3 regions of the Pseudomonas juntendi genome follow, and region 2 is predicted to be linked to each of the others. Evidence: predicted binding sites of a transcription regulator. Region 2 holds the regulator's gene; each other region holds the start of a gene.
The links. Region 2 encodes FliA, which starts transcription of late flagellar genes. Its sites were predicted from a motif close to CTAAAGTTTNNNNNNNNNNNGCCGNTAA; they were not measured.
Positions count from the first base shown of each region.

Region 1: the regulator FliA is predicted to act here: its motif matches at 6,137-6,164, upstream of motA (flagellar motor stator protein MotA).
Region 3: the regulator FliA is predicted to act here: its motif matches at 5,564-5,591, upstream of L1P09_RS17870 (methyl-accepting chemotaxis protein).

Region 1 is NZ_CP091088.1:4,891,597-4,901,645, forward strand. Features, by position in the region: gene L1P09_RS22690 (NAD(P)H-hydrate dehydratase) at 1-434, opposite strand, end outside; gene queG (tRNA epoxyqueuosine(34) reductase QueG) at 500-1,564, shown strand; gene L1P09_RS22700 (trimeric intracellular cation channel family protein) at 1,689-2,300, opposite strand; gene orn (oligoribonuclease) at 2,392-2,934, opposite strand; gene rsgA (small ribosomal subunit biogenesis GTPase RsgA) at 3,087-4,118, shown strand; gene motB (flagellar motor protein MotB) at 4,195-5,217, opposite strand; gene motA (flagellar motor stator protein MotA) at 5,221-6,072, opposite strand; gene L1P09_RS22725 (HDOD domain-containing protein) at 6,203-7,738, shown strand; gene L1P09_RS22730 (rhodanese-like domain-containing protein) at 7,783-8,592, shown strand; gene asd (archaetidylserine decarboxylase) at 8,602-9,465, shown strand; gene serB (phosphoserine phosphatase SerB) at 9,548-10,049, opposite strand, start outside.
Region 2 is NZ_CP091088.1:3,721,655-3,731,703, forward strand. Features, by position in the region: gene L1P09_RS17260 (protein-glutamate methylesterase/protein-glutamine glutaminase) at 1-77, opposite strand, end outside; gene L1P09_RS17265 (chemotaxis protein CheA) at 124-2,391, opposite strand; gene L1P09_RS17270 (protein phosphatase CheZ) at 2,404-3,192, opposite strand; gene L1P09_RS17275 (chemotaxis response regulator CheY) at 3,213-3,587, opposite strand; gene fliA (RNA polymerase sigma factor FliA) at 3,704-4,444, opposite strand; gene fleN (flagellar synthesis regulator FleN) at 4,441-5,283, opposite strand; gene flhF (flagellar biosynthesis protein FlhF) at 5,368-6,675, opposite strand; gene flhA (flagellar biosynthesis protein FlhA) at 6,687-8,816, opposite strand; gene L1P09_RS17300 (RHS repeat-associated core domain-containing protein) at 9,331-10,049, opposite strand, start outside.
Region 3 is NZ_CP091088.1:3,846,724-3,856,772, reverse strand. Features, by position in the region: gene L1P09_RS17895 (transcriptional regulator) at 103-498, shown strand; gene L1P09_RS17890 (DMT family transporter) at 605-1,531, shown strand; gene L1P09_RS26180 (PA1414 family protein) at 1,718-1,846, shown strand; gene L1P09_RS17885 (sodium:solute symporter) at 1,976-3,355, opposite strand; gene speB (agmatinase) at 3,461-4,411, opposite strand; gene L1P09_RS17875 (LysR family transcriptional regulator) at 4,635-5,528, shown strand; gene L1P09_RS17870 (methyl-accepting chemotaxis protein) at 5,667-7,232, shown strand; gene L1P09_RS17865 (tRNA-uridine aminocarboxypropyltransferase) at 7,327-7,926, shown strand; gene L1P09_RS17860 (TolC family outer membrane protein) at 8,070-9,428, opposite strand; gene L1P09_RS17855 (YbaN family protein) at 9,739-10,049, opposite strand, start outside.

The DNA of each region.
Region 1 (10,049 bases), 1.2 Mb from region 2:
GGGGTGCCTGCCAGCAAATTCAGGGCGTCGGCGTCCCATACCTGCGGGCGCTCGGCGTTCGCCACTGCCGACAACAGGCTCCGGCCCCAGGCAGCCTGCCCAAGGCCGGGGCCCACCACCAGTACCGTGGCGCGCTCCAGCACGCCGACCAACTGGTTGGCCGACTGTACCCCCAGGCACATCACCTCAGGCAGGCGGGCCAGGCTCGCGGGTAGATGTTCGGGCCGGGTCGCCACGCTGACCAGGCCGGCGCCGCAGCGCAAGGCGGCTTCGGCGCTGAGCAGCACAGCGCCACCGGTGCCCAGGTCGCCGCCCACTACCAGCACATGGCCGAAGTCGCCTTTGTGCGCATGCGGGTGCCGTGCCGGCAGGTGTGCGACAGTCACGCTGCTGAGCAGTTGTAGGGTGTTGCCAGGGTGTTTGGTCTGCGGCATGGGGTCAAAGGCTCCAATGTCTGGCAGAATTATACGCACCTGAGCCCGTATTGCCTTGCCCATCCATGCCTGCCTCTACACCTGACCTCGCCCAACTGGCCCAATCGATCAAGATATGGGGCCAGGAACTCGGTTTTGCCCACGTCGGCATCGCCGGGGTCGACCTTGGCGAACACGAACAGCACCTGCAACGCTGGCTAGACGCCGGTTACCAGGGCGAAATGGAGTACCTGGGTGCCCATGGCAGCAAGCGGGCGCACCCCGACCAACTGATTCCCGGCACGGTACGCGTGGTCTCGCTGCGCATGGACTACCTGCCCGGCGATACGCAGATGGCGCAACGCCTGGCGCAACCGGAAAAAGCCTACGTGTCACGCTACGCCCTGGGCCGTGACTACCACAAGCTGGTGCGCAAGCGCGTGCAGTTCCTGGCAGACCGTATCCAGCAAGCCATCGGCCCGTTCGGCTACCGCGCCTTCGTCGACAGTGCCCCAGTGCTGGAGAAGGCCTTGGCCGAGCAGGCCGGGCTGGGCTGGATCGGCAAGAACACCCTGCTGCTCAACCGCAAGGCCGGCAGTTACTTCTTCCTGGCCGAACTGTTCGTTGACCTGCCGTTGCCGGTGGACGAAGCCACCACCAGTGAACATTGCGGGCGTTGCCAGGCGTGCCTGGACATCTGCCCGACCCAGGCGTTCGTGGGGCCCTATGTGCTGGACGCGCGGCGTTGCATCTCGTACCTGACCATCGAGCTGAGAGGGCCGATTCCTGTCGAACTGCGCTCGATGATGGGTAACCGTGTATTCGGTTGCGACGACTGCCAGATCGTCTGCCCGTGGAACCGCTTCGCCAAGCACAGCCAGGAGCAGGATTTCCAGCCGCGGCATGGGTTGGAGAATGCCGAGCTGGCCGAGATGTTCCTGTGGGATGAGCGTACTTTCCTGCGCAAGACCGAGGGCGGGCCGCTACGCCGGGCAGGCTATGAGCGGTTCTTGCGCAACCTGGCGGTGGGCTTGGGCAATGCGCCGCCGACGATACCGGTGATCGAGGCGCTGAAGGCGCGGCGCGAGGATGCGTCGGAGCTGGTGCGCGAGCATGTCGAGTGGGCGCTGGCCCGGCACGGCATTCAATAGCTACACGGCCCACTGTGGGAGCGGGCGCGCCCGCGAAGCAGGCACCGCGGTGGGTGGCACCGGCTGCGCCGGTGTTCGCGGGCATGCCCGCTCCTACAGGGACCGCGCCGGGCCTGGGGCAGGTTTACTGCTGGTCGTTGTAGTGAAACTTGGGCATTTCCCAATGGAAACGAATCGCCAGCAAGCGCATCAGGAACCCACCAAAGAGGGTCAGCAGCATCGCCTGCTCCGCCGGCACCTTGAAATACACGCAGCCGAGGTAGAACCACGCCGCGGCGAACGACACGCTGGCGTAAAGCTCGCGGCGGAACACCAGCGGGATGTCGTTGCAGAAGATATCGCGCAAGATGCCACCGAACACCCCCGTGATCACCCCGCTGATCGAAGCCACCAGCATGCCCTGCCCCATTTCCAGCGCCGTCATGCAGCCAATCAGGGTAAACGCCACCAGCCCCAGTGCGTCTAGCACCAGGAACAGCGAGCGCAGGCGGCGCATCATTGGCGCGATGAAAATGGTCAACAGGGCAGCAAAGCTGGTCAACACCAGGTACTCAGGGTGTTTCACCCAGGTCAGCGGGTAGTGCCCGAGCAACACATCGCGCACCGACCCGCCACCCAGGGCGGTAACACAGGCGATCAGCACCACGCCGAACCAGTCCATGCCGCGACGCCCCGCAGACAACGCACCGGTCATGGCTTCGGCAGTGATGGCAATGAGGTAGAGCATCAGCAACATGGTGCGGGTCCGTGCGGGAAAGGCGCGCAGTCTAACCAGTTGCCCAAGGCACCAAAAGGGGGCGCAGCCAGAATATCTGCGCCGTAACGGTTCACACCTTGATGAAATGCTCGCGGTAGTGGCGCAACTCGGCAATCGATTCGCGAATGTCGTCCAGCGCCAGGTGCGTATTGCCCTTCTTGAAGCTGTCACGCACGTCCGGCGCCCAGCGCGCTGCCAGTTCTTTCAGCGTCGAGACATCCAGGTTGCGGTAGTGGAAGTAGTTTTCCAGGTTGCGCATGTGCCGGTAGAGGAAGCGACGGTCCTGGCAGATGCTGTTGCCGCAGATCGGCGATTTGCCTTTGGGCACCCACTGTTCGAGGAAAGCAATGGTCTGGGCCTCGGCCTCGGCCATGCCGACCTTGCTGTCGCGCACACGCTGGGTCAGGCCAGACGCGCCATGGGTGCGGGTGTTCCACTCGTCCATGCGGGCCAGTACTTCATCGCTGTGGTGGATGGCGATCACCGGGCCTTCGGCCAGGGTGTTCAGCTCGCTGTCGGTGACAATGGTGGCCATTTCGATGATGACGTCGCTGTCCGGATCGAGGCCGGTCATTTCCAGGTCGATCCAGATCAGGTTCTGTGGGTTTTGCATGCAGAAGCTCCTCATATAGCCCGTCATCTTAGCCTAGTGGCCCAGCCACGCCCATTCACCGCCACAAGGTAAGGGCAATGGTGCAACGCCTGGCGTGCTAAACTGCCTGCCGTTTTCAATGCCCTGACCCGGGCCCTTCTCACGGAATGTTCATGGCCAAACGCCAGCTCAATCGCCGCCAGAACTGGCGCATCGAAAAAATCCAGGGCGAGCGTGCTGCTCGCGCGGCCAAACGCGAGCAGCATGTGCTGCAGGAACTGGAAGGTGGCGACCTGGGGCCGGAACAACTGGGCCTGGTGATTGCCCACTTTGGCGTGCAGGTCGAGGTGGAGGCCCAGGATGGCGACGTTGCAGGCCAGGTGTTCCGCTGCCACTTGCGCGCCAACCTGCCAGCACTGGTCACTGGCGACCGCGTGGTATGGCGTGCAGGCAACCAGGGCATAGGCGTGATCGTGGCGCAGATGCCACGCAGCACCGAACTGTGCCGGCCAAACAACCATGGCCAGTTGAAACCGGTCGCAGCCAACGTCGACCTCATCGTGATCGTGTTTGCCCCGGCCCCGGAACCGCACCCGAACCTGATCGACCGTTACCTGGTCGCTGCCGAGCATGCAGGCCTGCGCCCGCTGCTGCTGCTGAACAAGGCCGACCTGATCAACGCCGAGAACGGCCCCGGCCTGCAGGCGCTGCTGGAGGTTTACCGCGAGCTGGGCTATCCGCTGCTGGAGGTATCTGCCCACCACGGTGATGGCATGCAACGCCTGCAGCAGCAACTTGACGGGCACATCAGCGTGTTCGTCGGCCAGTCGGGTGTGGGCAAGTCTTCGCTGGTCAACAGCCTGCTGCCAGAGGCCGGCACCCGCGTCGGCGACCTGTCGGAATGGTCGGGCCAGGGCACCCACACCACCACCACCGCGCGGCTGTACCATTTCCCCAATGGCGGCGACCTTATCGACTCGCCGGGCATCCGCGAATTCGGCCTTGGCCACGTCAGCCGCAGCGATGTGGAGGATGGCTTCATCGAGTTCCGCGACCTGTTCGGCACCTGCCGCTTCCGCGATTGCAAACATGACCGCGAGCCAGGCTGCGCGTTGCTCAAGGCGCTGGACGATGGCCGGATCTCGCAGCAACGCATGAACAGCTACCGCTCGATCATCGCCAGCCTGACGGAAGACAGCTACTGACCGGGCTGTAAGCCTTCCTCCGCCCTGAGGCCCACCTGCACGGCCCTGCAAAACGCCGTGCGAGGTTGCGCGGGGCCTACTGCTCCTTGCTCTCGTCCATCTTCAGCGTGCCATCCTCGAAGATGTTCAGCTTCTGGCGCAGTTCACGTGGTTGCATCGGCGCCTGATCGGCCCCGGCACCGGGCGCCGCGCCACTGGCCGGCGGGGCCGCGGGCGGGGCTGCCGGCGCTTGCGGTGCACCCTGTTCGCCCTGCTCACCCTCGATGTTGCGCTGGGCCTTCTTGGTCAGCACGATGATGTCGATGCGGCGGTTTACCGGGTTGAACGGGTTCTTGCGGTCGAACAGCGATGACGATGCATACCCCACCACCCGAGCCACCTGGCCGTCCGGGTACCCACCCGCCACCAATGCCCGGCGTGCGGCATTGGCGCGGTTGGCCGACAGCTCCCAGTTGCCGAACTCGCCAGTGCCGGCATACGGTTTGGCGTCTGTGTGGCCGCTGATGCTGATCTTGTTGGGCACTGCCTTGATGGTGTCGGCCATGGCCAACAGAATGTCTTCGAAATATGGCTGCAGGCGCGCACTGCCGATATCGAACATCGGACGGTTCTCGGCGTCCATGATCTGGATACGCAGGCCATCCTGGGTGATCTCGAACAGGATCTGGTCCTTGAACTTCTGCAGTTGCGGGTTCTCTTCGACCTTGTTCTGCAGCTCCTGCAACAGCAATTCAAGGCGCTCGCGCTCGACCTGCTCGGCCATGGTCTCCACCTGGTCCTTGTCCAGCTGGGTGGGCGACGGCTGTGTCGGCTCGGTTTTCACTTCCGGGTTGATGGTTTTGTCCGGCGCCATTTCGGGGGAACCACCCAGGTCGATGACGTAGGGCGTACCACTTTCGGAGAACCCGATCGGGTCCTGGAAGTAACCGGCAATGGCGATCTTCTGTTCAGGCGTGGCCGTGGACAACAGCCACAGCACCAGGAAGAACGCCATCATCGCCGTGGCGAAGTCGGCAAAGGCGATTTTCCAGGCGCCACCGTGGTGGCCGCCGCCAAAGCGCTTGACGCGCTTGACGATGATGGGCTGATTGTTCTCCATGAATCAGCGACCGCGAACCGCTTGTTCCAGCTCGGCGAAGCTTGGGCGGTGCTTGGGGTACAGCACCTTGCGCCCGAACTCGACCGCCAGCGACGGCGGCATGCCCGAAGCCGAGGCCACCAGCGATGCCTTGATCGACTCGTACAGGTTCAGCTCTTCCTTGGCGTCGTGCTCCAGGCACTTGGCCAGCGGGCCGAAGAAGCCGTAGGCCGCGAGAATACCGAAGAACGTACCGACCAGCGCCGCACCCACGTGCATGCCGATGGCCGCCTGGTCCCCATCGCCCAGCGAGGCCATGGTCACCACGATACCCAGCACCGCCGCTACGATACCGAAGCCGGGCATGCCATCGGCGATGCCGGTCACTGCATGGGACGGGTGCTCAAGCTCTTCCTTCATGCTCAGCAGCTCCATGTCGAACAGGCCCTCGAGCTCGTGCGGGGCCATGTTGCCGGTAGACATGATGCGCAGGTAGTCGCAGACGAACGCGGTCATGCGCTCATCGGCCAGTACCGTGGGGTACTTGGCGAAAATCGGGCTGGCGGCGGCGTCTTCGATGTCGGCCTCGATGGCCATCATACCTTCGCGACGGCTCTTGTTGAGGATTTCGTACACCAGCCCCAGCACTTCAAGGTAGAACGCATGGCTGAAGCGCGAGCCGAACATCTTCATCGACTTCTTGATGACGTGCATGGTCATGTAGCCAGGGTTGGCCTGCAGGAATGCACCAAAGGCCGCACCGCCGATAATCAGTACTTCGAACGGCTGGATCAGCGCCGCGATCTTGCCGTGGGAAAGCACGTAGCCGCCGAGCACGCTCGCGAATACGACGATGATGCCGATAATTTTAGCCATAGGTTCAAAGCACTTGCTGTCGTGGTCAGGGGAAGAGACGAGAGCTGTAAAACTCTTCTTCTACTTATCGGCAGAACTGCGCCAGACTATAGCCACACAATGCGAAAAGCCAGTTCGGACTGATGTCAAAATGCCAATTGAAACCAAGGTGCCCGCTCAGGCTCCGCGAACGCTAGAGGCCTGGGTCAAGCTGCTCGAGAGTGTTCGCATCCCGGTGCCGAAGCACAGCTACGACCGGGTCATGGCGGCCATCCACGATAGCCGCCGCTCGCTGCGCGACATCGCCGAACTGATGCAAGATAGCCCGGCGCTGGTGTTGTCGGTGATGCGTGAAGCCAACCACGCCACCAACGCCAGCATGGCCGAACCGGCCGAAAGCCTTGAAGTGGCCCTCAACCGGCTCGGCCTGGAGCGCAGCGAGCTGTTGCTCAAGCGCCTGCCGGCAGTGCCTGTTGAAGAAATCCCGCCGGTTCTGTGCCAGTTCCAGATGATCAGCCAGCACGCAGCGCAGCAGGCCAGCGGCCTGTTCGCCAGCCGCCTGGCCCGGCTGTGGCAGGAAATCCACTGGGGTAGCCTGCTGTTTCTGTCGCCCCTCTGGCCGCTGGCACTGGCCTACCCGAAGCTGCTCGACACCTGGGAGCTGCGGGTGATCCACAAGGGTGAAGAGGCCGCCCATGTCGAGGAAGAACTGTTTGGCGTGCGCATAATGGCGCTGTGCCAGACCACGGCCGAGTACTGGCGCCTGCCGCAATGGGTGACCCAGGGTTACCGCCTGCTGCTGGAAGAGCGCGAGCAACTGGCCCAGGTGCTGAGCATCGCCCGCGACGAAGACCTGCTCAGCCAGCAACACCGCCTGGACGCAGAGCCCGGCCTGCGGCGCTGGTTCAACCAGCCGGCCAATACCGTGTTGCTGGCCAACAACCTGGCCCTGGCGGCGCAGGTCGGCTGGGACAACCCGCACCTGTTACGCTGGCAGCTGCTGACCGCCCTGTACCTGCAGACTTCGCTGGAAGACGTGCAGCAGCAAGTTCACCAGCAGGCAGCCGCCAGCGCCCGTCGCCATGCCCGGCATGCACTGTTCCATCCAGCCGAGGCGCTGATATGGCCGTGGCACCAGCGCCGCCCGCACCCGGACATGCTGGCGGCGCCACCGCCCAGCAGTGAAGAGCTGGCGCGCTGGCGCACACTGTGCCAGCACCTGCTGGCGCAACCCAGCCCGTTCACCAATACCGTGCACCTGGCCACCCAGGCACAAGAGGCCCTGCTGGCCTGCGGTATGCAACGCATCATGCTGCTGAGCCTGGACAAGAGCACCGACACCCTGCGCGTGCAGCAGACCGCCGGCTTGCCCAAGGAGGCCGCGGGCCTCGCCCTGCAGGTGGCTCAGAACAAACTGCTGCAAAAGCTGATGAGCCAGGCCGGGCAGCTGCGCATCACCCCGCAGAACCACAGCCAGTTCGCCGCGCTGCTGCCAGCCCCGCTGCGCGCCCTGTTCCGCAGTGAGCATGTGCTGCTGCGCTCGCTGGCGGTGAACGATCAGGTGCTCATGCTGCTGGTGGCCGACCAGGCTTGCAGGCCCATGGCCGATATCAGCGTGCAAGCCTTCGGCAAAACCGTGCAATGCATCGAGCGGGCACTGTCGCTGTTCGCCAACCGCAAAGCCTGAGCCTTGCGCTACAATCGCTCCTCTTTCCACTCTGGAGACCGTGGATGACCGACTTTTCCGGCCTGCCCCTGGTGATCGAAGCTGCAGACCTGCTGCCGCGCCTGGATTCACCGCAGTTGATCCTGGTCGACCTGAGCAGCGCCAACCGCTATGTCTGCGGGCATATCCCCGGCGCCCGCTTTGTCGAGGGCAAGCGCACCCAGCTCGGCCAGCCACCGGCCCCTGGTCTGCTGCCGCCCCTGGGCGAACTGGAAAAACTGTTCAGCGAACTCGGCCACCGCGATGATGCCGTCTACGTGGTGTATGACGATGAAGGCGGTGGTTGGGCGGGGCGTTTCATCTGGCTGCTCGACGTGATCGGCCATACGCGCTACCACTACCTCAATGGCGGTATCCAGGCCTGGCCAGCCGACAAGCTGTCTACCGAAGTGCCCGCAAGCGGCACCGCCCCGGTGCACCTGCACCTCGACACTGCACCTACAGCCACCCGCGAGTACCTGCAAAGCCGCCTGGGCGCCGATGACCTGGTGATCTGGGACGCCCGCGCCCCACAGGAATTCAACGGCGAAAAAGTGTTGTCGGCCAAGGGCGGCCACATCCCTGGTGCGGTCAACTTCGAGTGGACCGCCGGCATGGACCTCAACGACCACCTGCGGATCCGCAGGGATATCGCCGAAGTGCTGCAAAGCCTGGGCATCACCCCCGACAAGGAGGTGGTTACCCATTGCCAGTCCCACCGCCGTTCCGGTTTCACCTATTTGGTGGCCAAGGCCCTCGGCTACCCACGCGTCAAGGCTTATGCCGGCTCGTGGAGCGAATGGGGCAACCACCCGGACACGCCTGTAGAAGTTTAAGGAACCTGCATGAAATCCCGTCTGTTCATCATCAGCCAGTACCTGCTGCCGCACCACCTGCTGTCGCGGCTGGCCGGCTGCGTCGCCGAGTGCCGCGTGCGCTGGTTCAAGAACGCCTTCACCGCCTGGTTCGCCAAGCGCTACCAGGTCGACATGAGCCAGGCGCTGGTCGAAGACCTGAGCGCCTACGAGCACTTCAACGCATTCTTCACCCGCGCCCTGAAGCCGGGCGCCCGCCCGCTGGATGAAACCCCGGGCGCCATCCTGTGCCCCGCCGACGGCGCCGTGAGCCAGCTTGGCCCGATCGAGCATGGCCGCATCTTCCAGGCCAAAGGCCATGGTTTCAGCGCGCAGGAGCTGCTGGGCGGTGACCCGGCGCTGGCCGCCCCGTTCATGGGCGGTGAGTTCGCCACCATCTACTTGTCGCCCAAGGACTACCACCGCGTGCACATGCCGCTGGCCGGCACCCTGCGCGAGATGGTCTACGTGCCGGGCCGACTGTTCTCGGTCAACCAGACCACTGCCGAAAACGTGCCCGAGCTGTTCGCCCGCAACGAGCGGGTGGTCTGCCTGTTCGACACCGAACGCGGGCCGATGGCCGTGGTGCTGGTGGGTGCGATGATCGTTGCTTCGATCGAGACCGTGTGGGCCGGCCTGGTGACGCCGCCCAAGCGCGAGCTGAAGACCTTCCGCTACGACGACGCCAGCCGTGCGCCGATCCACCTGGAGAAAGGTGCCGAGCTGGGGCGCTTCAAGCTGGGTTCGACGGCCATCGTGTTGTTCGGGCCGCAGCAGGTGAAGTGGGCCGAAAGCCTGGGTGCCGGCTCTGCTGTGCGCATGGGGCAGCAGTTGGCGGCGCCTGTGCAGGCTTGATGGCCTGATAAAGCCTGGGCCGCTTTGCGGCCCTTAGCGGGCATGCCCGCGAAGGGCTGCAAAGCAGCCCCAGATTTCCCGATCAGCCGCGCGCGTCGCGGTCGCGCAAGCCCAACAGATACAACACGCCATCCAGGCCCAGGGTAGAAATCGCCTGCTTGGCCGACTGGCGCACCAGCGGCTTGGCGCGGAATGCCACGCCCAGGCCGGCCAGTGCCAGCATTGGCAGGTCGTTAGCGCCATCGCCCACGGCAATGGTCTGTTCCAGTTGCAAGCCCTCATCGCTGGCCAGTTTCTGCAGCAGTTCGGCCTTGCGCTGGGCATCGACGATCGGCTCGACCGCCACACCAGTCACCTTGCCATCCACCACTTCCAGCTCGTTGGCGAACACATAGTCGATACCCAGGCGCGCCTGCACCTGGCGGGCAAAATAGGTAAACCCACCGGACAGGATGGCCGTCTTGTAACCCAGGCGCTTGAGCTCGGCGAACAGATTTTCCGCGCCTTCGGTCAGGCGCAGCGAGGCGCCGATTTCGTCCAGCACGCCCACATCCAGGCCCTTGAGCAGCGCCATGCGCTCCTTG
Region 2 (10,049 bases):
GGATCCGCCGAGAGGATCTCCGAGACGCGGCGGCGGAAGAAACCGGAATCATCCACCACCAGGACCTTGACTGCCATAAACACTCCATTAGGCGGCGCGACCTGCCAAGGTGCGCCACCGAAATCAAATACGCCGCGCGGCGTAACGCTTGAGCATGCTCGGGACGTCGAGAATCAACGCAATACGACCGTCACCGGTAATGGTGGCCCCGGACATGCCCGGGGTACCTTGCAGCATCTTGCCCAGCGGCTTGATTACCACTTCTTCCTGGCCTACCAGTTGATCGACGACAAAGCCGATGCGCTGGGTGCCGACCGACAGGATCACCACGTGGCCCTCGTGCTGCTCTTCGTGCACCTGGCCTTGCACCAGCCAGCGCTTGAGGTAGAACAACGGCAGTGCCTTGTCGCGCACGATCACCACTTCCTGGCCATCGACCACATTGGTACGCGACAGGTCGAGGTGGAAGATCTCGTTGACGTTGACCAGCGGGAAGGCGAATGCCTGGTTGCCCAGCATCACCATCAGGGTGGGCATGATCGCCAGGGTCAGCGGCACCTTGATGACGATCTTCGAGCCCTGGCCCTTGGCCGAGAAGATGTTGATCGAACCGTTGAGCTGGGAGATCTTGGTCTTCACCACGTCCATGCCCACGCCACGCCCGGACACGTCGGAAATCTCGGTCTTGGTCGAGAACCCCGGGGCGAAGATCAGGTTGTAGCAGTCCGACTCGCTCAGACGCTCGGCGGCGTCCTTGTCCATCAGGCCCTTCTCCACCGCCTTGGCCCGCAGGATGTTCGGGTCCATGCCCTTGCCGTCGTCGGAAATCGACAACAGGATGTGGTCGCCTTCCTGCTCGGCCGACAGCACCACGCGGCCCGTGCGCGGCTTGCCTGCGGCATCGCGCTCATCGGGCATCTCGATACCATGGTCGACGGCGTTGCGCACCAAGTGCACCAACGGGTCGGCCAGGGCCTCGACCAGGTTCTTGTCGAGGTCGGTTTCTTCACCGACCAGCTCAAGGTTGATCTCTTTCTTCAACTGGCGCGCCAGGTCGCGAACCAGGCGCGGGAAGCGGCCGAACACTTTCTTGATCGGCTGCATGCGAGTTTTCATCACCGCGGTCTGCAGGTCGGCGGTGACCACGTCGAGGTTGGACACGGCCTTGGACATGGCCTCGTCGCCGCTGTTCAGGCCCAGGCGCACCAGGCGGTTACGCACCAGCACCAGTTCGCCGACCATGTTCATGATCTCGTCCAGGCGCGCCGTGTCGACGCGTACGGTGGTTTCCGCTTCGCTGACCGCATGCTTGTCGGCGACCGGGGCCGGCGTGCGCGCAGCTGCAGCAGGTTTGCTCGCAGCCGCGGGCACTGGCGCAGGTGCAGGAGCCGCAGCTGGCTGGGCGGCCGCCGGGCTTTGCGGCTTGGCCGCTGCCGGCGCCTTGGCCGCAGGCGGTGCCTGGACTGCTGCGACGTCACCGCCGAATTTGCCCTTGCCATGCAACTGGTCCAGCAGCGCTTCGAATTCATGCTCGCTGATTTCGTCGCTGGTGGCGCTGGCGGTGCTGTCAGGCGCCACCTCGGCAGGTGCCGCCTTGGCTGCAGGCAGGGCATCGGCCTGGAAGGTGCCTTTGCCGTGGAGCTGGTCGAGCAGCGACTCGAATTCGGCATCGGTGATTTCGTCACTGGCCGCTTCATGGCTGACGGCAGCAGCCGGCGCTGCAACTTCGGCAGTGAACTGGCCTTTGCCATGCAACTGGTCGAGCAGCGATTCGAACTCGGCATCGGTGATTTCATCACCGCCACCACTCACGCTCTCGCCTTGCAGCTGTTCCTCGGCCGCAGCTTGTGCCTTGACCGCATCGAGCGAATCGAGCAACTGCTCGAACTCGCTGTCGGTGATGTCCTGGTGCTGCTCCTGGTCCACCACCGGTGCCGCGGCAGGCGCTTGCGCCGCAGCCACCGGCACCACCGCTTCTTCGCCACCCTGCGGTTGCGCCGCACCCGGCTCGGCAAGGCGCGCCAAGGCCGCCAGCAGCTCGGGGGTTGCCGGCGTGACTTCAGCGCGCTCGCGCACCTGGCCAAACATGCTGTTGACCGTGTCCAGTGCCTCGAGCACTACGTCCATCAGCTCCGCGTCAACCCGACGCTCACCTTTGCGCAGCACGTCGAACACGTTCTCGGCGATATGGCAGCACTCCACCAGCTCGTTCAGCTGGAGGAAGCCGGCGCCCCCTTTTACAGTGTGGAAACCGCGAAAGATCGCATTGAGCAGGTCGGCATCGTCGGGCCGGCTTTCCAGCTCGACCAATTGCTCGGACAGTTGCTCAAGAATTTCGCCGGCTTCTACCAGGAAATCCTGGAGGATTTCTTCATCGGCGCCGAAGCTCATCAAAGGTGCTCCTTAAAAACCCAGGCTGGACAGCAGATCATCGACGTCGTCCTGGCCGGACACGACGTCTTCACGCTTATCGGCATGAATCTGCGGACCTTCACCCCGAGTCGGATGTTTTTCTCGATCTTTTTCTGCGCGCAATTGATCGTGGTCATGCTGAATGCCCGCAAAGCGGTCGACCTGACTGGCCATCAGCACCAACTTGAGCAGGTTGCTTTCCACTTCGGTCACCAGGTTGGTGACGCGCTTGATCACCTGCCCGGTCAGGTCCTGATAGTCCTGGGCCAGCAGAATGTCATTGAGGTGGCCGGCGACCTTGCGATTACCTTCGGCGCTGTGCGTGAGGAAACTGTCGACCCGCTTGACCAGGTCGCGAAATTCTTCCGCCGCCACTTCGCGGCGCATGAAGCGCTGCCAGTCGGTGCTCAGGGCCTTCGCCTCGCTGGCCAGGTCGTTGAGCACCGGGGTGCTTGCCTCGACCAGGTCCATGGTGCGGTTGGCCGCGCCTTCCGTGAGCTTGACCACATAGGACAGGCGCTCGGTGGCATCGGTAATCTGCGACACCTCTTCGGCCTGCGGCATGGTCGGGTCGATCTGGAAACTGACGATGGCACTGTGCAGCTCGCGGGTCAGTTTGCCGACTTCCTGGTACAGGCCGCGGTCGCGGGTCTGGTTCAGCTCGTGAATCAGCTGCACCGCCTCGCCGAAACGGCCCCGCTCCAGGCTTTCGACCAACTCCTGGGCATGTTTCTTCAGGGTCGATTCGAACTCGCCCAAAGAGTTATGTGATGAATCCATGGCGCGCCCCCTGACGTGACTCAGCCGTTGACGCGTTCGAAGATCTTCTCGATCTTTTCTTTGAGCACCTGTGCCGTGAACGGCTTGACCACGTAACCATTGACGCCGGCCTGGGCCGCTTCAATGATCTGGTCGCGCTTGGCTTCGGCAGTCACCATCAGCACGGGCATGGTTTTCAGCCGGTCGTGGGCACGCACCTTGCGCAGCAGGTCGATGCCGGACATGCCAGGCATGTTCCAGTCGGTCACCAGGAAGTCGTAATGGCCGTTTTCCAGCATCGGCAGCGCCGTGGTGCCGTCGTCGGCCTCATCGGTGTTGGTGAAGCCCAGGTCACGCAACAGGTTCTTGATGATCCGCCGCATCGTCGAAAAGTCGTCAACGATGAGGATTTTCATGTCTTTGTTCAAGTAGACCTCCAAGCAGTCTCAAACGCGCTCGGCCCCGAGCGCGCATTCAATCAATTCGGTACAACGTGGAAAACCGCGTGGAAACAGCCGCAACCCTAGCAGGCTCAGCGCGCCCGCCATTCCCCCAGGCGGCTACGCAGACGCGCGGCACACTGGCTGTGCAACTGGCTAACCCGCGACTCGCTGACCCCCAGCACCTCACCGATCTCCTTGAGGTTGAGCTCTTCGTCGTAGTACAGCGCCAGCACCAGGCGTTCACGCTCGGGCAGGTTGGCGATGGCCTCGGTCAGGGCTAGCTGGAAGCGCTCCTCCTCGAGGCCCCGGGCAGGTTCGACCTGGCCGCTGGCGCCGTCTTCATGCAGCCCTTCGTGCTCACCGTCCTGCAGCAGGTCATCGAAGCTGAACAAACGGCTGCCCAAGGTATCGTTGAGGATCGCGTAGTAATCATCGAGGCTCAATTGGAGTTCGGCAGCAACTTCATGATCTTTAGCGTCACGGCCGGTTCTGGCCTCCACGGCGCGCATCGCGTCGCTGACCATGCGGGTGTTGCGGTGCACCGAGCGGGGTGCCCAGTCGCCTTTGCGCACTTCGTCGAGCATGGCGCCGCGGATACGAATGCCGGCATAGGTTTCAAAGCTGGCGCCCTTGCTGGCGTCGTACTTGTTGGCCACTTCCAGCAGGCCGATCATGCCGGCCTGGATCAGGTCCTCGACCTGCACGTTGGCCGGCAAGCGCGCCAACAGGTGGTAGGCGATGCGCTTGACCAGGGGGGCGTAGCGTTCGATCAACTCGTACTGGGCGTCTTTCGCCGCCCGGCTGTACATCTTGAACCCGCTGGCGTTCATAGCACCGGTCCCGCGCTGGTCGGCTGCACCAGGCGCTCGACGAAGAACTCCAGGTGGCCACGTGGGTTGGCCGGCAGCGGCCAGCTGTCGACCTTCTGGGCAATCGCCTTGAAGGCCAGCGCGCACTTGGAGCGTGGGAAGGCTTCGTACACGGCACGCTGCTTCTGCACCGCCTTGCGCACGCACTCGTCGTAGGGCACGGCGCCTACGTACTGCAGGGCGACATCCAGGAAACGGTCGGTGACCTTGGTCAGCTTGGCAAACAGGTTGCGCCCTTCCTGAGGGCTCTGGGCCATGTTGGCCAGCACGCGGAAGCGGTTCATGCCGTAGTCACGGTTGAGCAGCTTGATCAGCGCGTAGGCATCGGTGATCGAGGTCGGCTCGTCGCACACCACCAGCAGCACTTCTTGGGCGGCACGGACAAAGCTGACGACCGACTCACCGATACCCGCAGCGGTATCGATGACCAGTACATCGAGGTTGTCGCCGACTTCGCTGAACGCCTGGATCAGCCCGGCATGCTGGGCCGGCGCCAGGTGGACCATGCTCTGCGTACCGGAGGCAGCCGGTACGATGCGCACACCGCCAGGGCCCTGCAATATCACGTCACGCAGCTCGCAGCGCCCTTCGATGACATCGGCCAGGGTCCGTTTGGGCGTCAGGCCCAGCAACACGTCGACATTGGCCAGGCCCAGGTCGGCATCCAGCAACATGACCCTGCGGCCGAGTTCGGCCAACGCCAGGGACAGGTTCACTGAAACGTTAGTCTTGCCGACGCCACCTTTGCCACCGGTCACGGCGATCACCTGTACGGGATGCATGCTACCCATGTTTGTAATTTACCTTGTATCGCTGGGACCCAGGCCACACGTAGGGCAATTCTGCGTACCCCTTGGCATAGCTACTTTGCACACGTTTCATACTCAACCCGCTCGCCGTGGGTTGTGGTAGAGATCAGCGAACATGTCGGCCATTGCCTCTTCGCTGGGCTCCTCCTGCTGCTGCACATTGACCGCGCGGGACACCAGCTGGTGCCCCCGGGGCAGGTGCAGGTCGTCAGGAATGCGCGGGCCGTCGGTAAGATAGGCCACAGGCAAATCATGACTGATGGCAAGGCTCAACACATCGCCAAGGCTTGCCGTTTCATCGAGCTTGGTCAGGATGCAGCCGGCCAGGCCACAGCGCTTGTAGCTGTGGTAGGCGGCGGTCAACACCTGCTTCTGGCTGGTGGTGGCCAGTACCAGGTAATTCTTGGCGGCGATGCCACGGCCGGCCAGGGTTTCCAGCTGCAAGCGCAGGGCCGGGTCGCTGGCCTGCAGGCCGGCGGTGTCGATCAGCACCACACGCTTGCGCAGCAGCGGCTCCAGCGCTGCCGCCAGCGACTGGCCTGGGTCGACATAGGTGACTGGGACATTGAGGATGCGGCCAAGGGTCTTGAGCTGCTCCTGGGCACCGATGCGGAAGCTGTCCATGCTCACCAGCGCCATGTTCTGCGCGCCGTACTTGAGCACGTAGCGCGCCGCCAGCTTGGCCAGGGTGGTGGTCTTGCCCATGCCGGCCGGGCCGACCATGGCGATCACACCGCCTTCTTCGATCGGCTCTACCTCGGGAATTTCGATCATGCGCGCCAAGTGCGCCAGCAACATGCGCCAGGCATGGCGTGGCTCTTCGATTTCGGCGGTCAGCTCCAGCAACTCGCGGGCAATCGGCCCGGACAGGCCAATGCGCTGCAGGCGCCGCCAGATGTTGGCCTGTTGTGGCTTGCTGCCCTGCAGCTGGGCCCAGGCCAGCGAGCCGAGCTGCACTTCCAGCAGTTCGCGCAGGCCCGACAGTTCGGAGCGCATGGCATCGAACAGGCGCGGGTCAACGGGCGCCGGCGCCGTGGCGGCCGCCGCCTGTGGGGCATCGACGTGGGGCTCGACCAGCGGCTCGGCAGCGGTCAGCGACTGCCCGGCGAACAATTGGCGGTTGTTATCGCTGCTGTCCTGGCGGTGGCCCAGCTCGGCCTGGGCCGTGGCAATGCGCGTGTGGGTCTTGCGCAGCTCTTCTTCCAGCTCGGCATTGGGCACACGCGGGGCCAGGGCGGACAGCTTGTAGTCCAGCGCGGCCGTCAGCTCGACACCGCCGGCAATGCGACGGTTGCCAATGATCGCGGCATCGGCGCCCAGCTCATCACGGACCAGTTTCATGGCCTGACGCATATCGGCGGCGAAAAATCGCTTAACTTGCATTATCCACTACCTCAGCCGTTAGGGCCCACGGTGGCAACGATGGTGACTTGCTTGTTGTCCGGTATTTCCTGATACGCCAGCACATGCAAATTCGGTACAGCCAGGCGACCGAAACGCGACAGCATGGCGCGGATCGGGCCGGCGACCAGCAGAATGGCCGGCTGGCCCTGCATTTCCTGGCGCTGGGCCGCTTCGATCAGCGAACGTTGCAGCTTCTCGGCCATGCTCGGTTCCAGAAGAACACCGTCTTCCTGGCCTTGCCCGGCGCGTTGCAGACTATTGAGCAAAATCTGTTCCAACCTTGGCTCCAGGGTGATCACCGGGAGCTCCGACTCAACGCCGACAATGCTTTGCACGATGGCGCGACACAATCCGACGCGCACCGCCGCAACCAGCGCGGCGGTATCTTGACTCTTGCCAGCGTTGTTCGCGATTGCTTCGGCAATACTGCGAATATCGCGCACGGGTACCTGTTCCGACAACAGGGCCTGCAAGACCTTGAGCAGCCCCGACAAGGAAATGACACCCGGCACCAGTTCTTCTGCAAGTTTAGGCGAAGCCTTGGCCAACACCTGCAACAGTTGCTGGACCTCTTCGTGGCCAATCAGTTCATGGCAGTGCTTCTGCAGGATCTGGTTGAGGTGGGTGGCCACTACCGTACTGGCATCGACCACGGTGTAGCCCAGCGACTGCGCCTGCGAGCGCTGGCCCACGTCGATCCACACCGCTTCCAGGCCGAACGCCGGGTCACGTGCGGCAATGCCGTTGAGGGTGCCGAACACCTGCCCCGGGTTGATCGCCAACTCGCGGTCCGGGTAAATCTCGGCCTCCGCCAGGATCACCCCCATCAGCGTCAGGCGATAGGCGCTGGGTTGCAGGTCAAGGTTGTCGCGAATATGCACCGTGGGCATGAGGAAGCCCAGGTCCTGCGACAGCTTCTTGCGCACGCCCTTGATTCGCGCCAGCAACTGACCACCCTGGTTGCGGTCCACCAGGGGGATCAGCCGGTAGCCGACTTCCAGGCCGATCATGTCGATCGGTGTCACATCGTCCCAGCCCAGCTCCTTGGTTTCCAGCGCCCGCTGCGGCGAAGGCAGCAGGTCTTGCTGGCGCTGCGCCTCCTGCAAGGCCTGGGCCTTGGCCTTCTGTTGTTTCTTCCATACGAGATAAGCCCCGCCACCGGCCAGCAGACCCAGGCCGATGAAGGCGACGTGCGGCATGCCCGGCACCAGCCCCATGACAATCATCAACCCCGCCGACACCGCCAACGCCTTGGGCGAGTCGAACATCTGCCGGTTGATCAGTTTGCCCATGTCCTCCGAGCCCGAGGCGCGGGTGACCATGATCGCCGCAGCGGTCGACAACAGCAGTGATGGCAATTGCGCCACCAAACCGTCACCGATGGTCAGCAGGGCGTACACCTTGCCGGCATCGCCGAAGCTCATGCCATGCTGCAGCATGCCGATCAGCATGCCACCGATCAGGTTGATGAACAGGATCAGCAAGCCGGCGATGGCGTCACCGCGCACGAACTTGCTGGCACCGTCCATCGAACCGTAGAACTCGGCCTCCTGGGCCACCTCGGCACGACGGTGCTTGGCCTGGGCCTGGTCGATGAGGCCAGCATTGAGGTCGGCGTCAATCGCCATCTGCTTGCCGGGCATGGCGTCGAGGGTGAAGCGCGCGCTCACTTCCGAGATACGCCCGGCGCCCTTGGTCACCACCACGAAGTTGATGATCATGAGGATGGCGAAGACCACCGCACCGACCACGTAGTTACCGCCGATCACCACCTCGCCGAAGGCTTGGATCACCTTGCCGGCGGCGCCGTGGCCTTCCTGGCCGTGCAGCATGACCACCCGCGTGGAGGCCACGTTCAGCGCCAGGCGCAGCAGCGTGGCCACCAGCAGGATGGTGGGGAATGCAGCGAAGTCGAGCGGGCGCAGGGCGTAGACGCAGACCAGCAGCACCACGATCGACAAGGCGATGTTGAAGGTGAAGAACACGTCGAGCAGGAACGGTGGTATCGGCAACATCATCATTGCCAACATCACCAGCAGCAGCAGCGGTACACCCAGGTTGCCCCGGCCGAGCCCGGCCAGGTTATGACGGGCGTTGCTGATTAACTGAGTGCGATCCACCGCGAGTCCTCTTGATGCAAAACTTTGACGCCCAAGGGGCATCTGCGGCTGGCATTGCAAGAAGCCTTCCAACTTTGCGCAACAGAAGATTTATGTTGTGTGTGCCGGCCGCTTCGCGGGTGAACCGCCCTTATAGAGCAACACATAACTTATGGATTTAGCGAGGTCTCTGTGGGAGCGGGCATGCCCGCGAACACCGGCGTAGCCGGTGCCAGCCACCGCGTTTGATTCGTCGCGGCGGTTCGACGCCTCGACTAGCCCGCTCTCACACAGGCAGCGTCGCGCTTACGAATCGAGTTCTCTGCGCGACAGCGCAGCCCGTAGTGCTGGGTGATCTCCCACTGGTACCGCATAGGGTTTGAGATCCGTGAAATGCCTGTGGGAGCGGGTTACCCGCGAAAAGGCCAGAAGCCCTGACACAAGGTCAATAGTAATGGCGCAGATCCGACAGGAATCGCAGGTTGTCTTTCATGTGCTCCGGTTGCTATCCATAGGAGGCAAACCACTGATAGCGTCAGACTTCGTTGGGCCTCAGCGGCACCGGGGATTCACCACGCACCACTCCCATTTTAAGCGAAACGCGCGATATCACTCTTCGCAATAATGCGAACTGAAAAAAATAGGGCGTTTCCGGATAGGGAGGCTTCGCACCGTGCTTCAGCAAGCCTGCATGGTAGTGCAAGCCGGGCTGCATACCTACTGCGTTGTCTACATAGACACTGAACACCGTGGTAGAGGATTGGCTCTGGGCGCCCCGCTTAGCTGCATAAAACTTGGCAACACCATACTCCCCAGCGTAAAAACCTGCTCCAAACTCATTATCAGGTCTGAAATAATGCGGATCCACTCCGAATTTTTTATGCTGAGAAAGCGGAGTCATCAAGACGTCTTTACGGCCCTGTAAAGTTCCGGTCATAGCTTCAGCATATTCCGTTCTCGAAGCATGAAACCCAACGAGCGCTTTCGACTCTGGTCGATCAAATCCATTAAACGAATGGCGGCGCTGCCCCACTTGATAGGGTCGGGCGTCTGCCCTTCCTTTGTTTTGAAGCCCGCCTTCTACGAAACTGGGGCTCATCCAATGCCTACGTATTGAAGGACGACGGTTGAGCCCGGAGTTATCGTGGTAATTGACAGGATCGCCCTCACAATATGCATAGGGGTTGATGCCACCTGCTCGAAATGGGCTGGCACGATCAGAGCTTAGGAACCTCATCAGAACCGTGCTATATC
Region 3 (10,049 bases), 130 kb from region 2:
CAACTGCCATTTGCATCCATTCTCATTTTTCTCGGAACACCGCGTCTCAGCCCCGAGTCCCAACCTGTGTAACCCTTTCGTCCACAGCAGGAGCCCGTAGCCATGAGCACCACCTACGACTGGGACCTGATCGAACGCTTGCTGCACGAGGTGCAGAACGGCGCCGGTCACAGCTTCACGCCACGCCCCTACGCCGAGCAGCACGCTGCCGCGCTGGCCGCCAAAGGTGAGCCGGTGTGTGACCTGGATCACTTGAAAACCCGTGCCTGTGAATATGAAAAGCTGTTGTTCGACCGTGGCTATATCGAAAGCCGGCCTGAGGAAGACGGTGGCAACGGCGAGAACTTCGTGCTGACCGAGCGCGGCTCGCGGCTGATGAGCCTGATCGACAGCAGCATCCCTGGCTTCGAGCACCCGCGCCAGGTGTTGGACGAGCAGGTAGATGCGCTGGACGAGACCACCTTCGAACAGGTGTCGGCAAAAGCGCAAATCGCTTGAGGTCGTTTTGAGGCTGGCATGGGTGGTCATGAAAACCCGATAATCGGTAGCTTCTGAACGCTGCCGAGTTGCTGCCCATGCCTACGTTCACCTTAAAGGCCCGCCCATGAATGCGGCCCGCAAGAACCCAGACGCCTTTGCCTTCCAGGTTATGTTGGGCCTGTGCCTGATCTGGGGCTGCCAGCAGGTGCTGATCAAGACCGCCGCCGTGGACATCGCCCCGGTGATGCAGGCGGCATTGCGTAACGGTATCGCCGCGGTGTTGGTGGGCCTGATGCTGTGCTGGCGTGGCACCTGGGAGCAGGTCGGTAGCACCTGGCGCCCGGGTTTGGTCGCGGGTGCTTTGTTCGGTATCGAGTTCCTGTTCATTGCCGAGGGCCTGAAACTGACCTCGGCGGCGCACATGTCGGTGTTTCTTTATACGGCGCCAGTCTTCACCGCGTTGGGGTTGCACCTGCGCCTGGCCAGTGAACGCCTGCGCCTGTTGCAATGGCTTGGCATCCTGCTGGCCTTCGGCGGCATTGCCACGGCCTTTGCCGGAGGCATGTCGTTCGAGCACATGGATAGCCGCACCTTGCTGGGCGATGCGTTTGGCGTGATCGCCGGGCTGGCCTGGGGCGCCACCACGGTGGTGGTGCGCTGCTCACGCCTGTCGGAAGCGCCGGCGACCCTGACCTTGTTCTATCAACTGGCGGTGGGGTTTGCCGGATTGTTGCTGATTGCCCTGCTCAGCGGGCAGATCGGCGAGGTGTCGCTCACGCCTTTGGCCATGGGTAGCGTGCTGTTCCAGGGGGTTGTAGTGTCGTTCGTCAGCTACCTGACCTGGTTCTGGCTACTGCGCAAATACCTGGCATCGAACCTGGCGGTGTTTTCCTTCATCACCCCTCTGTTCGGCGTAACCTTTGGGGTCTTGCTGCTGGACGAGCCGCTGACCGCGCATTTTGTGGGCGGTGCGGTGATGGTGCTGCTGGGGGTGATTCTGGTAAGTGCCGAACCTTGGGTTAAGCAGCAACTGCGCAAGTGGGTGGGGTAGTGGAACGCTTGCAACAAAGCGAAACGATTAACCAGTCGTCGGAATGCGCCGCTATGGCTTGATCCGCGTCAGAATGGCCCCTATCTGTAAGAGCAGAGGCATGCGTAATACAGGACATCGGGCTATGATCTGTATGAAACATTGCAGGATTGATTCGCCGTGAGGCTGACCCGTCAAGGGGGCATTATGAATAAACCACTGTCCAACTGGCTCCACGACCTGGCGGTCGCCTTGGGGCTGATTCCACCACCCTTGCAGCCGGTGCCGATCCCGACTGATGAAGAGCAGCGCAAGCGCCAACCGCGTCGTCGCTGATACAAGCAAAGGCCGCAGCACCTGGGTGGGGGCTGCGGCCTTTTTGTGTCTGGGCAATTGGCTTGCCTGCTCTGGGCCCATCGCTGGCCTTGGAGGCTCGCCAGCGATAGGGCCAGTACAGGCCGAAGGTCAGGCCAGCTTGACCGCTGCCACGGGTTTACGCGACAGCAGGCTCACCACCACAAAGCTCACCAGGCCAATCGCGAGGCTGTAGTAGATCGGCGTATTCGCCTCCAGCCCGTCCTTGAACATGAACAACAGGGCAGTCGCAAAGCCTAGCGACATGCTGGCGATGGCGCCGGCGGTGGTGGCGCGTTTCCAGAAAATGGCGCCAATCAGCGGAATCAGCATGCCGCCCACCAGCAGGTTGTAAGCCAGGGTCAGGGCGCTGATCACGTCGTTCACCATCAATGCGATACCCAGTACCACCAAACCGGTCAGCAAAGTGAACAGGCGGCTGATACCCAGGCTGGACGGCTTGCCGCCACGCAGCTTGGGCAGCAGGTCTTCGGTGATGGTGGTCGAGGCCGCCAGCAGGCCTGCGCTGGCGGTCGACATCATGGCCGCCAGCGCCGCTGCCATCAGCAGGCCGCGGATGCCATCAGGCAGCGTGGTCTTGATCATTTCGGCGAAGGCATTGTTCGGGTTGGCCAGGTCGGGCATCAATACATGAGCGGCCATGCCGATCACGGCACAGGCCAGGCCATACAGCACGCAATACACCCCGGCGGTGGTGCCGGCACGCTGGCAGACCTTTTCGTCACGGGCGGTGAACACCCGCTGCCAGATATCCTGGCCAATCAGGATGCCGAAGAAGTAGATCAGGAAGTAGGTGATGATGGTATCCCAGCCGATGGTGGTCAGCTGGAAGCTGGCCGCCGGCAACTTGGCCACCATGGTGTCCCAGCCGCCGGCCTTGTACAGGCACACCGGCAACAGGATGAACATCAGGCCCACGGTCTTGATCACGAACTGCACGATATCGGTCAGGGTCAGCGACCACATGCCGCCAATGGTCGAGTACACCACCACCACACCCCCGCCCAGCAGCAGCGAGGCCCAGAAGGGCAGGTCCAGCAGCACTTGCAGCACGGTGGCCATGGCCAGGGTGGATGTCACGCCGATCATCAGCGCGTACGCCAGCATGATCACCGCGCTGGCCTGGCGTGCGGTCGGGTTATAGCGCTGTTCCAGCACCTGGGTCACGGTGAAGATGCGCAGGCGTAGCAGCGGCTTGGCCAGAAACAAGTTGATGGCGATGATGCCCAGGCCCAGCGCGGCGCACAGCCAGAAGCCGGAAATGCCGTGAACGTACCCCAGGCGCACGGTACCCACGGTGGAGGCGCCACCCAGCACGGTGGTGGCCATGGTGCCCATGTACAACATCGGGCCCAGGTTGCGCCCGGCGACCAGGTAGTCTTCATGGGTTTTCGCGCGTCGCATGCCATACCAGCCAAGCCCGAGCATGCCTGCGGTGTAAAGCATTACAACTATGATGTCCAAGGCCATTGGGGGTCTCCCGATTATCTTTATTATGGCGAGATCGGCCACGCGGGCGTTCGCACGGCGCCCGGTGGTCTTCTGGTGTTGGCGGGCCTCGGTGGCCCGACCACATTAGCGGCGGACTACACCCGGCAGTACGCAGAGCATTTCGAACAGCAGGTTGGCGCCGAGCAACGAGGTATTGCCGGTGGTGTCATAAGGCGGGGAGACTTCGACAAGGTCACAACCGATCAGGTCCAGGCCATGGCAGCCGCGAATGATCTCCATTGCCTGGATGGTGGTCAAGCCGCCGATTTCCGGGGTGCCGGTACCGGGTGCCCAGGCCGGATCGATGCCGTCGATGTCGAACGACAGGTAAACCGGGCCGCCGCCGACTTTTTCCCGCACTTCGGCCATCAAGGGCTCCAGCGACTTGTGCCAGCACTCTTCGGCCTGAACCACGCGGAAGCCCTGGCGGCGGCTCCAGTTGAAGTCGTCGGCGGTATAACCCTGGGCGCGCAGGCCGATCTGCACCACGCGCTCGCAGTCGAGCAGGCCTTCTTCCACCGCCCGGCGGAAGGTGGTGCCGTGGGCGATCTTCTCGCCGAACATGTGGTCGTTGACGTCGGCGTGGGCGTCGATGTGCACCAGGCCGATCTTGCCGTACTTCTTGTGCAGCGCCCGCAGGATCGGCAAGGTGATGGTGTGGTCACCGCCTAGGGTCAGGGGAATCACATTGTGCTCGACGACCTGGTCGTAGGCCTCTTCGATGATGCGCACGGCGTCCAGCAGGTTGAAGGTGTTGATGGCCACATCGCCTATGTCGGCGACCGACAGGGAGTCGAACGGGGCGGCGCCGGTGGCCATGTTGTAAGGGCGGATCATCACCGATTCGGCGCGGATTTGCCGGGGGCCGAAGCGCGTGCCGGAGCGCAGCGAGGTGCCGATGTCCAGCGGCACACCAATGAAGGCTGCGTCCAGGCCTTCGGCGCTTTGCAGGTGGGGGAGGCGGAGCATGGTGGCGATGCCGCCGAAACGCGGCATTTCGTTGCCGCCCAGTGGTTGGTGAAGAGTCTTGTCCACGGTGGGCCTCATCAGTCGGTCGATTGTTCTGTTTGTTCGAACCTGTGCCGCTGCGCGCTTTCCAGTTCGTGTTTCGCCAGCGGGCAGGGACATTTCGGCCAGTCTGCGCAAGGTAGTGCCATGGAAGAATCGCTACCGACAAATACTTAGTTCAGGAATTTCTGAACTAAAGCCCGGCGCAGCGGTTAGACTGCGCGCAAACACCCTGTGGAACCGTTGCCCCATGGCCTCGACTTTGCCCGACCTGAAACTGCTGCGTATCTTCATCAGCGTGGTGCGCCACCAGGGTTTCGCCAACGCCCAGCGTGAGCTGAACCTGTCGACTTCGGCCATCAGCACCTACATGAGCCAGCTGGAGGGTGCCCTGGGTATTGTGCTTTGCCACCGTGGCCGGGGCGGTTTCAGCCTGACCAGCAAGGGTGAGCTGTTTCACCAGGAAACCCTGCGCCTGTTGGCCGAACTGGACGGGTTCGAGCAATACGCGGCGGCCCTGAAGGGCGAACTGCGCGGCACCCTCAACCTGGGGGTGATCGACTCCACGGTGGGTGATCGCGCCCTGCCGCTGGCTGAAGCCATTGGTGCCTATAGCCAGGAGCATCCGGCCGTGCACCTGCACTTGTCGGTGTCCAGCCCTTACGAGCTGCAGTTGGGGGTGCAGGACAACCGCCTGGACCTGGCAATTGGCGCGTTTTCTTCACGCATGAGTGGCCTGCTGTACCAGCCGCTGTACCGCGAGCAGCACTGGCTGTACTGCAGCAGCCGCCACCCGTTGTACAGCGAGCGGCGCATTCCCGAGCAGGTGGTGACCCAGCAGCGCATGGTCGGGCGCGGCTACTGGAGCCAGGCCGAGCTGGCCCGGCATGGTTTCAAGCACAGCGCGGCGACGGTTGAGAGCATGGAGGCGCAGTTGATCCTGATTCTGTCGGGCGCCTACATCGGCTACCTGCCCGAGCACTACGCCCAGGCCTGGGTCGACAAAGGCGACTTGCGCGTGTTGTCTCCGGCGACGTTCGGTTACCAGGCACCGTTCTCGTTGATCATCCGGCGTGGGCGCAGCCGCGAACCGCTGATCCAGACCTTCCGCGACCTGCTGAAAAGCCAGCTCAACGTAGGCTGATAAACAGAATGTTCATACATTCTGTCGGCAGGCCGCTAAATTCCTGCACACGTGTGCCGCTAACCTCATAGCGCTCTGCTACATATCAACTTGCGCTGATGATTTCCCTTCTTTTCATCCTGCAAGGATCGCCCGACGATGCGCATGAATTTGCCAGTCACTGAACACGAAAGAACATTCCCCAGTGAACAACGGCTGATTTCCACCACCGACTTGAACAGCCGCATCACGTATTGCAACGACGCCTTCGTGGCGATCAGCGGGTTCACCTACGACGAGCTGGTGGGCCAGCCGCACAACCTCGTGCGTCACCCAGACATGCCGCCGGCGGTGTTCGGCCATATGTGGGACACCATCAAGCAAGGCAAGCCGTGGATGGGCGTGGTCAAGAACCGGGCAAAAAACGGCGATTACTATTGGGTCAGTGCCTACGTGACGGCAGTCTACGAACAGGGCCGCATCAGCGGCTACGAGTCGGTGCGTTCGGTGCCGACTCGTGAGCAGATCCGCCGTGCCGAGGCGTTGTACGCACGCCTGCGTGCCGGCCGCCGGCCGGTATCGTGGGCGGCGCGCCTGGGCCATGGCCTGCGCCAGGGCTGGCCATGGCTCGGCGCCGGCCTGGTGTCGGCGGCGGGCTACCTGTGGTTGCCACCCTATGCCGCGCTAGGGGTGTTGATGGTTGTACTGCTGGTAGCCTGGTACCTGGTCGAGCACCGTCAGAACCAGGCCATCCGCCGCACGCTGGCCGAGCACCCCAAGGCGTTCACCAGCCCGCTGGTGGCGCTCACCTACAGCGACAACCCGGGGCTGCGGGGCCAGCTGGACCTTGCCATCATCAGTGAAGAAGCCCGCCTGCAGACCGCGCTCACGCGCCTGGTAGACGCCGGGGTCGGGGTAAAATCACGCGCTGCGCAATCTTCCGACCTGTCGGGCGCGCAGGCGCAGATGCTCGACCGCCAGCGCAGCGAGACCGATCAATCGGCCACCGCCATTGCGCAGATGGCGGCGACCATCCAGGAGGTTACGCATAACGTGCAGAGCACGGCGCATGCCGCAGGCGATGCCGACCAGCTGGCGCAGCAGGGCAGCGAGCTGGCGCTGCAGAGCCTGAAGGCCATGGGCAGCATGAGCGATGCAGTCAATGACATTGGCCAGGCGGTGAACGCCCTGGCGGAACAGACCCAGTCGATCGGCAGCGTGGTGGATGTGATCACCTCGATCGCCGAACAAACCAACCTGCTGGCGCTCAACGCCGCCATTGAAGCGGCGCGGGCCGGCGAGCAGGGCCGCGGGTTTGCCGTGGTGGCCGATGAAGTACGCTCATTGGCCCAGCGTACCCGCACCTCCACCCAGGAAATCCACCACATCATCGCCTCGTTGCGGGCCGGGGCAGAGCGCGCAGTGAGTACTGCCAGCCGTGGCGAGCAGATCTCGCGTGACAGCGTGCACAGTGTCGAGGCAGTGCAGGCGGCGTTGAGCGGCATAGCCCAGGCGGTGAGCCGCATCACCGGCATGAGCCAGCAGATGGCCACGGCATCGGAGCAGCAAAGCCACGTGGCTGAAGACATCAACCAGCAGATCGTGCGCATAGCCCAACTGTGCGATCAAAGCGCCGGGCAGGCGCGCCAAGGGGCAGAAATCAGCCAGGACCTCGAGCGCATGGCGGAGTACCTGCACAGCCTGGCGGAGCGCTTCAACCGTTGAGGTTGCCGTGGTCGCCTTGCGGCCAGGGCATAGGGCAAGGCCCGCCAGCCGGGCCAGGGTTCTGTGGCAAAATACCCCCGCCAAGGAGACCTTCATGCCCAGACCCCGTTGCGAGCGCTGCCAGCGCCCGCTTGATCATTGCCTTTGCTCGCTGATCCCTGCGCTAGGCAGCCGAACCCGTGTGATCTTGCTGCAGCACCCCAGTGAAAGCGCCCACGCCCTGAATACCGCACGGTTGGCTGCGCTTGGCCTGAGCAATGCCGAGCTGCGGGTGGGGCAGGTATTCGACGACCTGCCAGCGCTGCTGGCAACCCCTGGGTACCGCCCGGCGCTGTTGTTCCCGGGCGCTGAAGCGCAGCCCCTGGCTGCCTATGGCCCAGTGGACGAGCAACCCTTGCTGCTGATCGTGCCCGACGGCACCTGGCGCAAGGCGCGCAAGCTGCTGTACCTGAATCCGCTGCTGGAGACGTTGCCGAGGGTGACCTTGGGGCAGGTGGCCGCTTCACGCTATCGCTTGCGCAAGGCGCCGGAGGCGGGAGCGTTGTCGACCATTGAGGCCGTGGTGGGGGCGCTGAATGCACTGGAGCAACCGGCCTGCTTCGATGCGCTGCTGGCACCGTTCGAGGCCTTGATAGAGGGACAGATCAGGGCCATGGGCGTGGAGACGTTCCAGCGTAACCATGGCACCGAGTGAGGGCAGGGGGCTGCTGCGCAGCCCATCGTGACACAAGGCCGCTCCTACAGGCCATCGCACCCGCCATTGGCATACACGATCTGTGTAGGAGCGGCCTTGTGTCGCGATGGGCCGCACAGCGGCCCCAGCAATCTCAAGCCCGATCAACGCATCTCGGGCAAGCGTGCCTCGGTACGGACTTCGGTCGCGGCCAGCGCCTCTGGCGGCAGCGAAATACGCTGCTTGCTGAGCAATTCACCCATGGTCGCCAGCACCCGGTAGCGCGAGTACTCTTCGGTGTAGCGCACTTCAGTGTAGCGACGGTCGGCGTTGTACAGTTCGTTTTCACTGTCGAGCACGTCCAGCAGGGTGCGTTGGCCCAGGCCGAACTGGTCCTGGTAGGCGGCGCGCACGCGCTTGGTGGTTTCGGCGTATTCACGCGCGGTCGGCAGCTGCTTGCTGGCGTTGTTCATGGCGTTCCACGCCAGGCTCAGGTTTTCGGTCAACTCGCGCAGGGCGTTGTTGCGGATGTCCAGGGCCTGGTTGATCTTGTGCGCGTCGGATTGCAGGCGAGCCTTGTCACTGCCGCCGCGGAACAGGTTGTAGTTCATCTCCACGCCGGCTTGCCAGTCGTTGTTGTTGTGGCCTTTCTCGCCGCCGGTGTTGTTGTTGGCACCGGTGGCCAGAATGGCGTCGAAGCGTGGGTAGAAGGTCGACTTGCCAACCTCGTACTGCTGCTCGGCCGCATTTACATCAGCCTGGGCCGACTTGATGTAGGGGTTGTTCTGGCGCATGCCATCACGGGCCTCTTCAAGCGTGGCAGGCACCTCGGCCTTGATGGTGGGCGGGCTTTCCAGCTCGTCTGGCATGCGCCCGATCACGCTGAAGAAGTTGGCCTCGGCGTCGGCCAGGTCCACTTCGGCGGTGTCCAGGTTATTTTCTGCCAGGGCGCGGCGGGCGCGGGACTGGTCAAGGTCGGCCGTGCTGCCAACGCCACGCTCGTTACGCAGGCCGATCTGGTCGTTGACCCGCAGGTGGGCTTGCAGGTTGTTCCTGGCCAGGGCCACCAGTTCACGGCGCTTGAGTACCTCCAGGTACACCTCGATCGCACGCAGGGCGACATCCTGCGCAACCGCCTGGGTGTAGTAGGCACGCGAGGTGGAAACCGCTTCGGTCCGGCCCACTTCGTTCGCGGTGTTGAAGCCATCAAAGATCATCTGCCGCAGGCGCAGCTCGGACTGGGTGTAGTTCAGGGTTTCTTTGTTGTGGTTACCCGCGGCACGGGTTGTGGTGTTGTCCGAACGCTGGCGGCCGTAGCCGGCGACCAGGTCAACGGTAGGGAAGTAGCCACCACGCGCGAATTTCACGTCCTCATCGGCCGACAGCTTGCTGTTACGGTTGGAGCTGACCTGTGGGTGATAGTCCACGGCGCTTTGGACGGCTTCGGTGATCGACATCGCCTGCACGTTGGCACTCGCCAGGGCCAACAGTAATGCGGTGGTGATGGGGTTCAAAACGCGCATGGTACATCTCCCTGATCTTGAATTTGGTCCTGCTGCTCGCCAAAAAAATGACGATTATTTATCGCGTATAGTGTTGCAGGTTTTTAACATGACAGCTAAGTACATTCATCGCGATAGATAAGAAGATTTATTCATATCAAAATGACCATAAATACCTGAAATGTCTAACAGGAGCTATTTTTGCAGCCCTCAGGTGGTGTGGCAAATATCGGTAAAGCCAATACTCTCAAGGCCTTCAGGCGGTTCCAGAACGAATTTGGCTAAATACTGGGCGGGTTAGGCGAAAGTGATATTTGGCGACAAATTATTGTCACTTTGGCCTGTGCAAGGTTTTTTGCTTGAGGATGTAAAGGCTTACCAGCACGGCGCTGGTCAACATGAAGGCGCGTGCCCAGAACAGCGGCACCAGGTAGCAGGACAGCCCGATGCTGGCCCACATCAGGCCAATGGCATAGACCTTGCCTTTGAGGGGGATGCCTTCACCACTGAGGTAGTCGCGAATCCATGGCCCCAGTTTGGGGTGGTGGACCAGCCAGTGGTGAAAGCGTGGCGAGCTGCGAGCGAAGCAGGCGGCCGCCAACAGAAGAAACGGGGTGGTAGGCAATACCGGCAGGAATATCC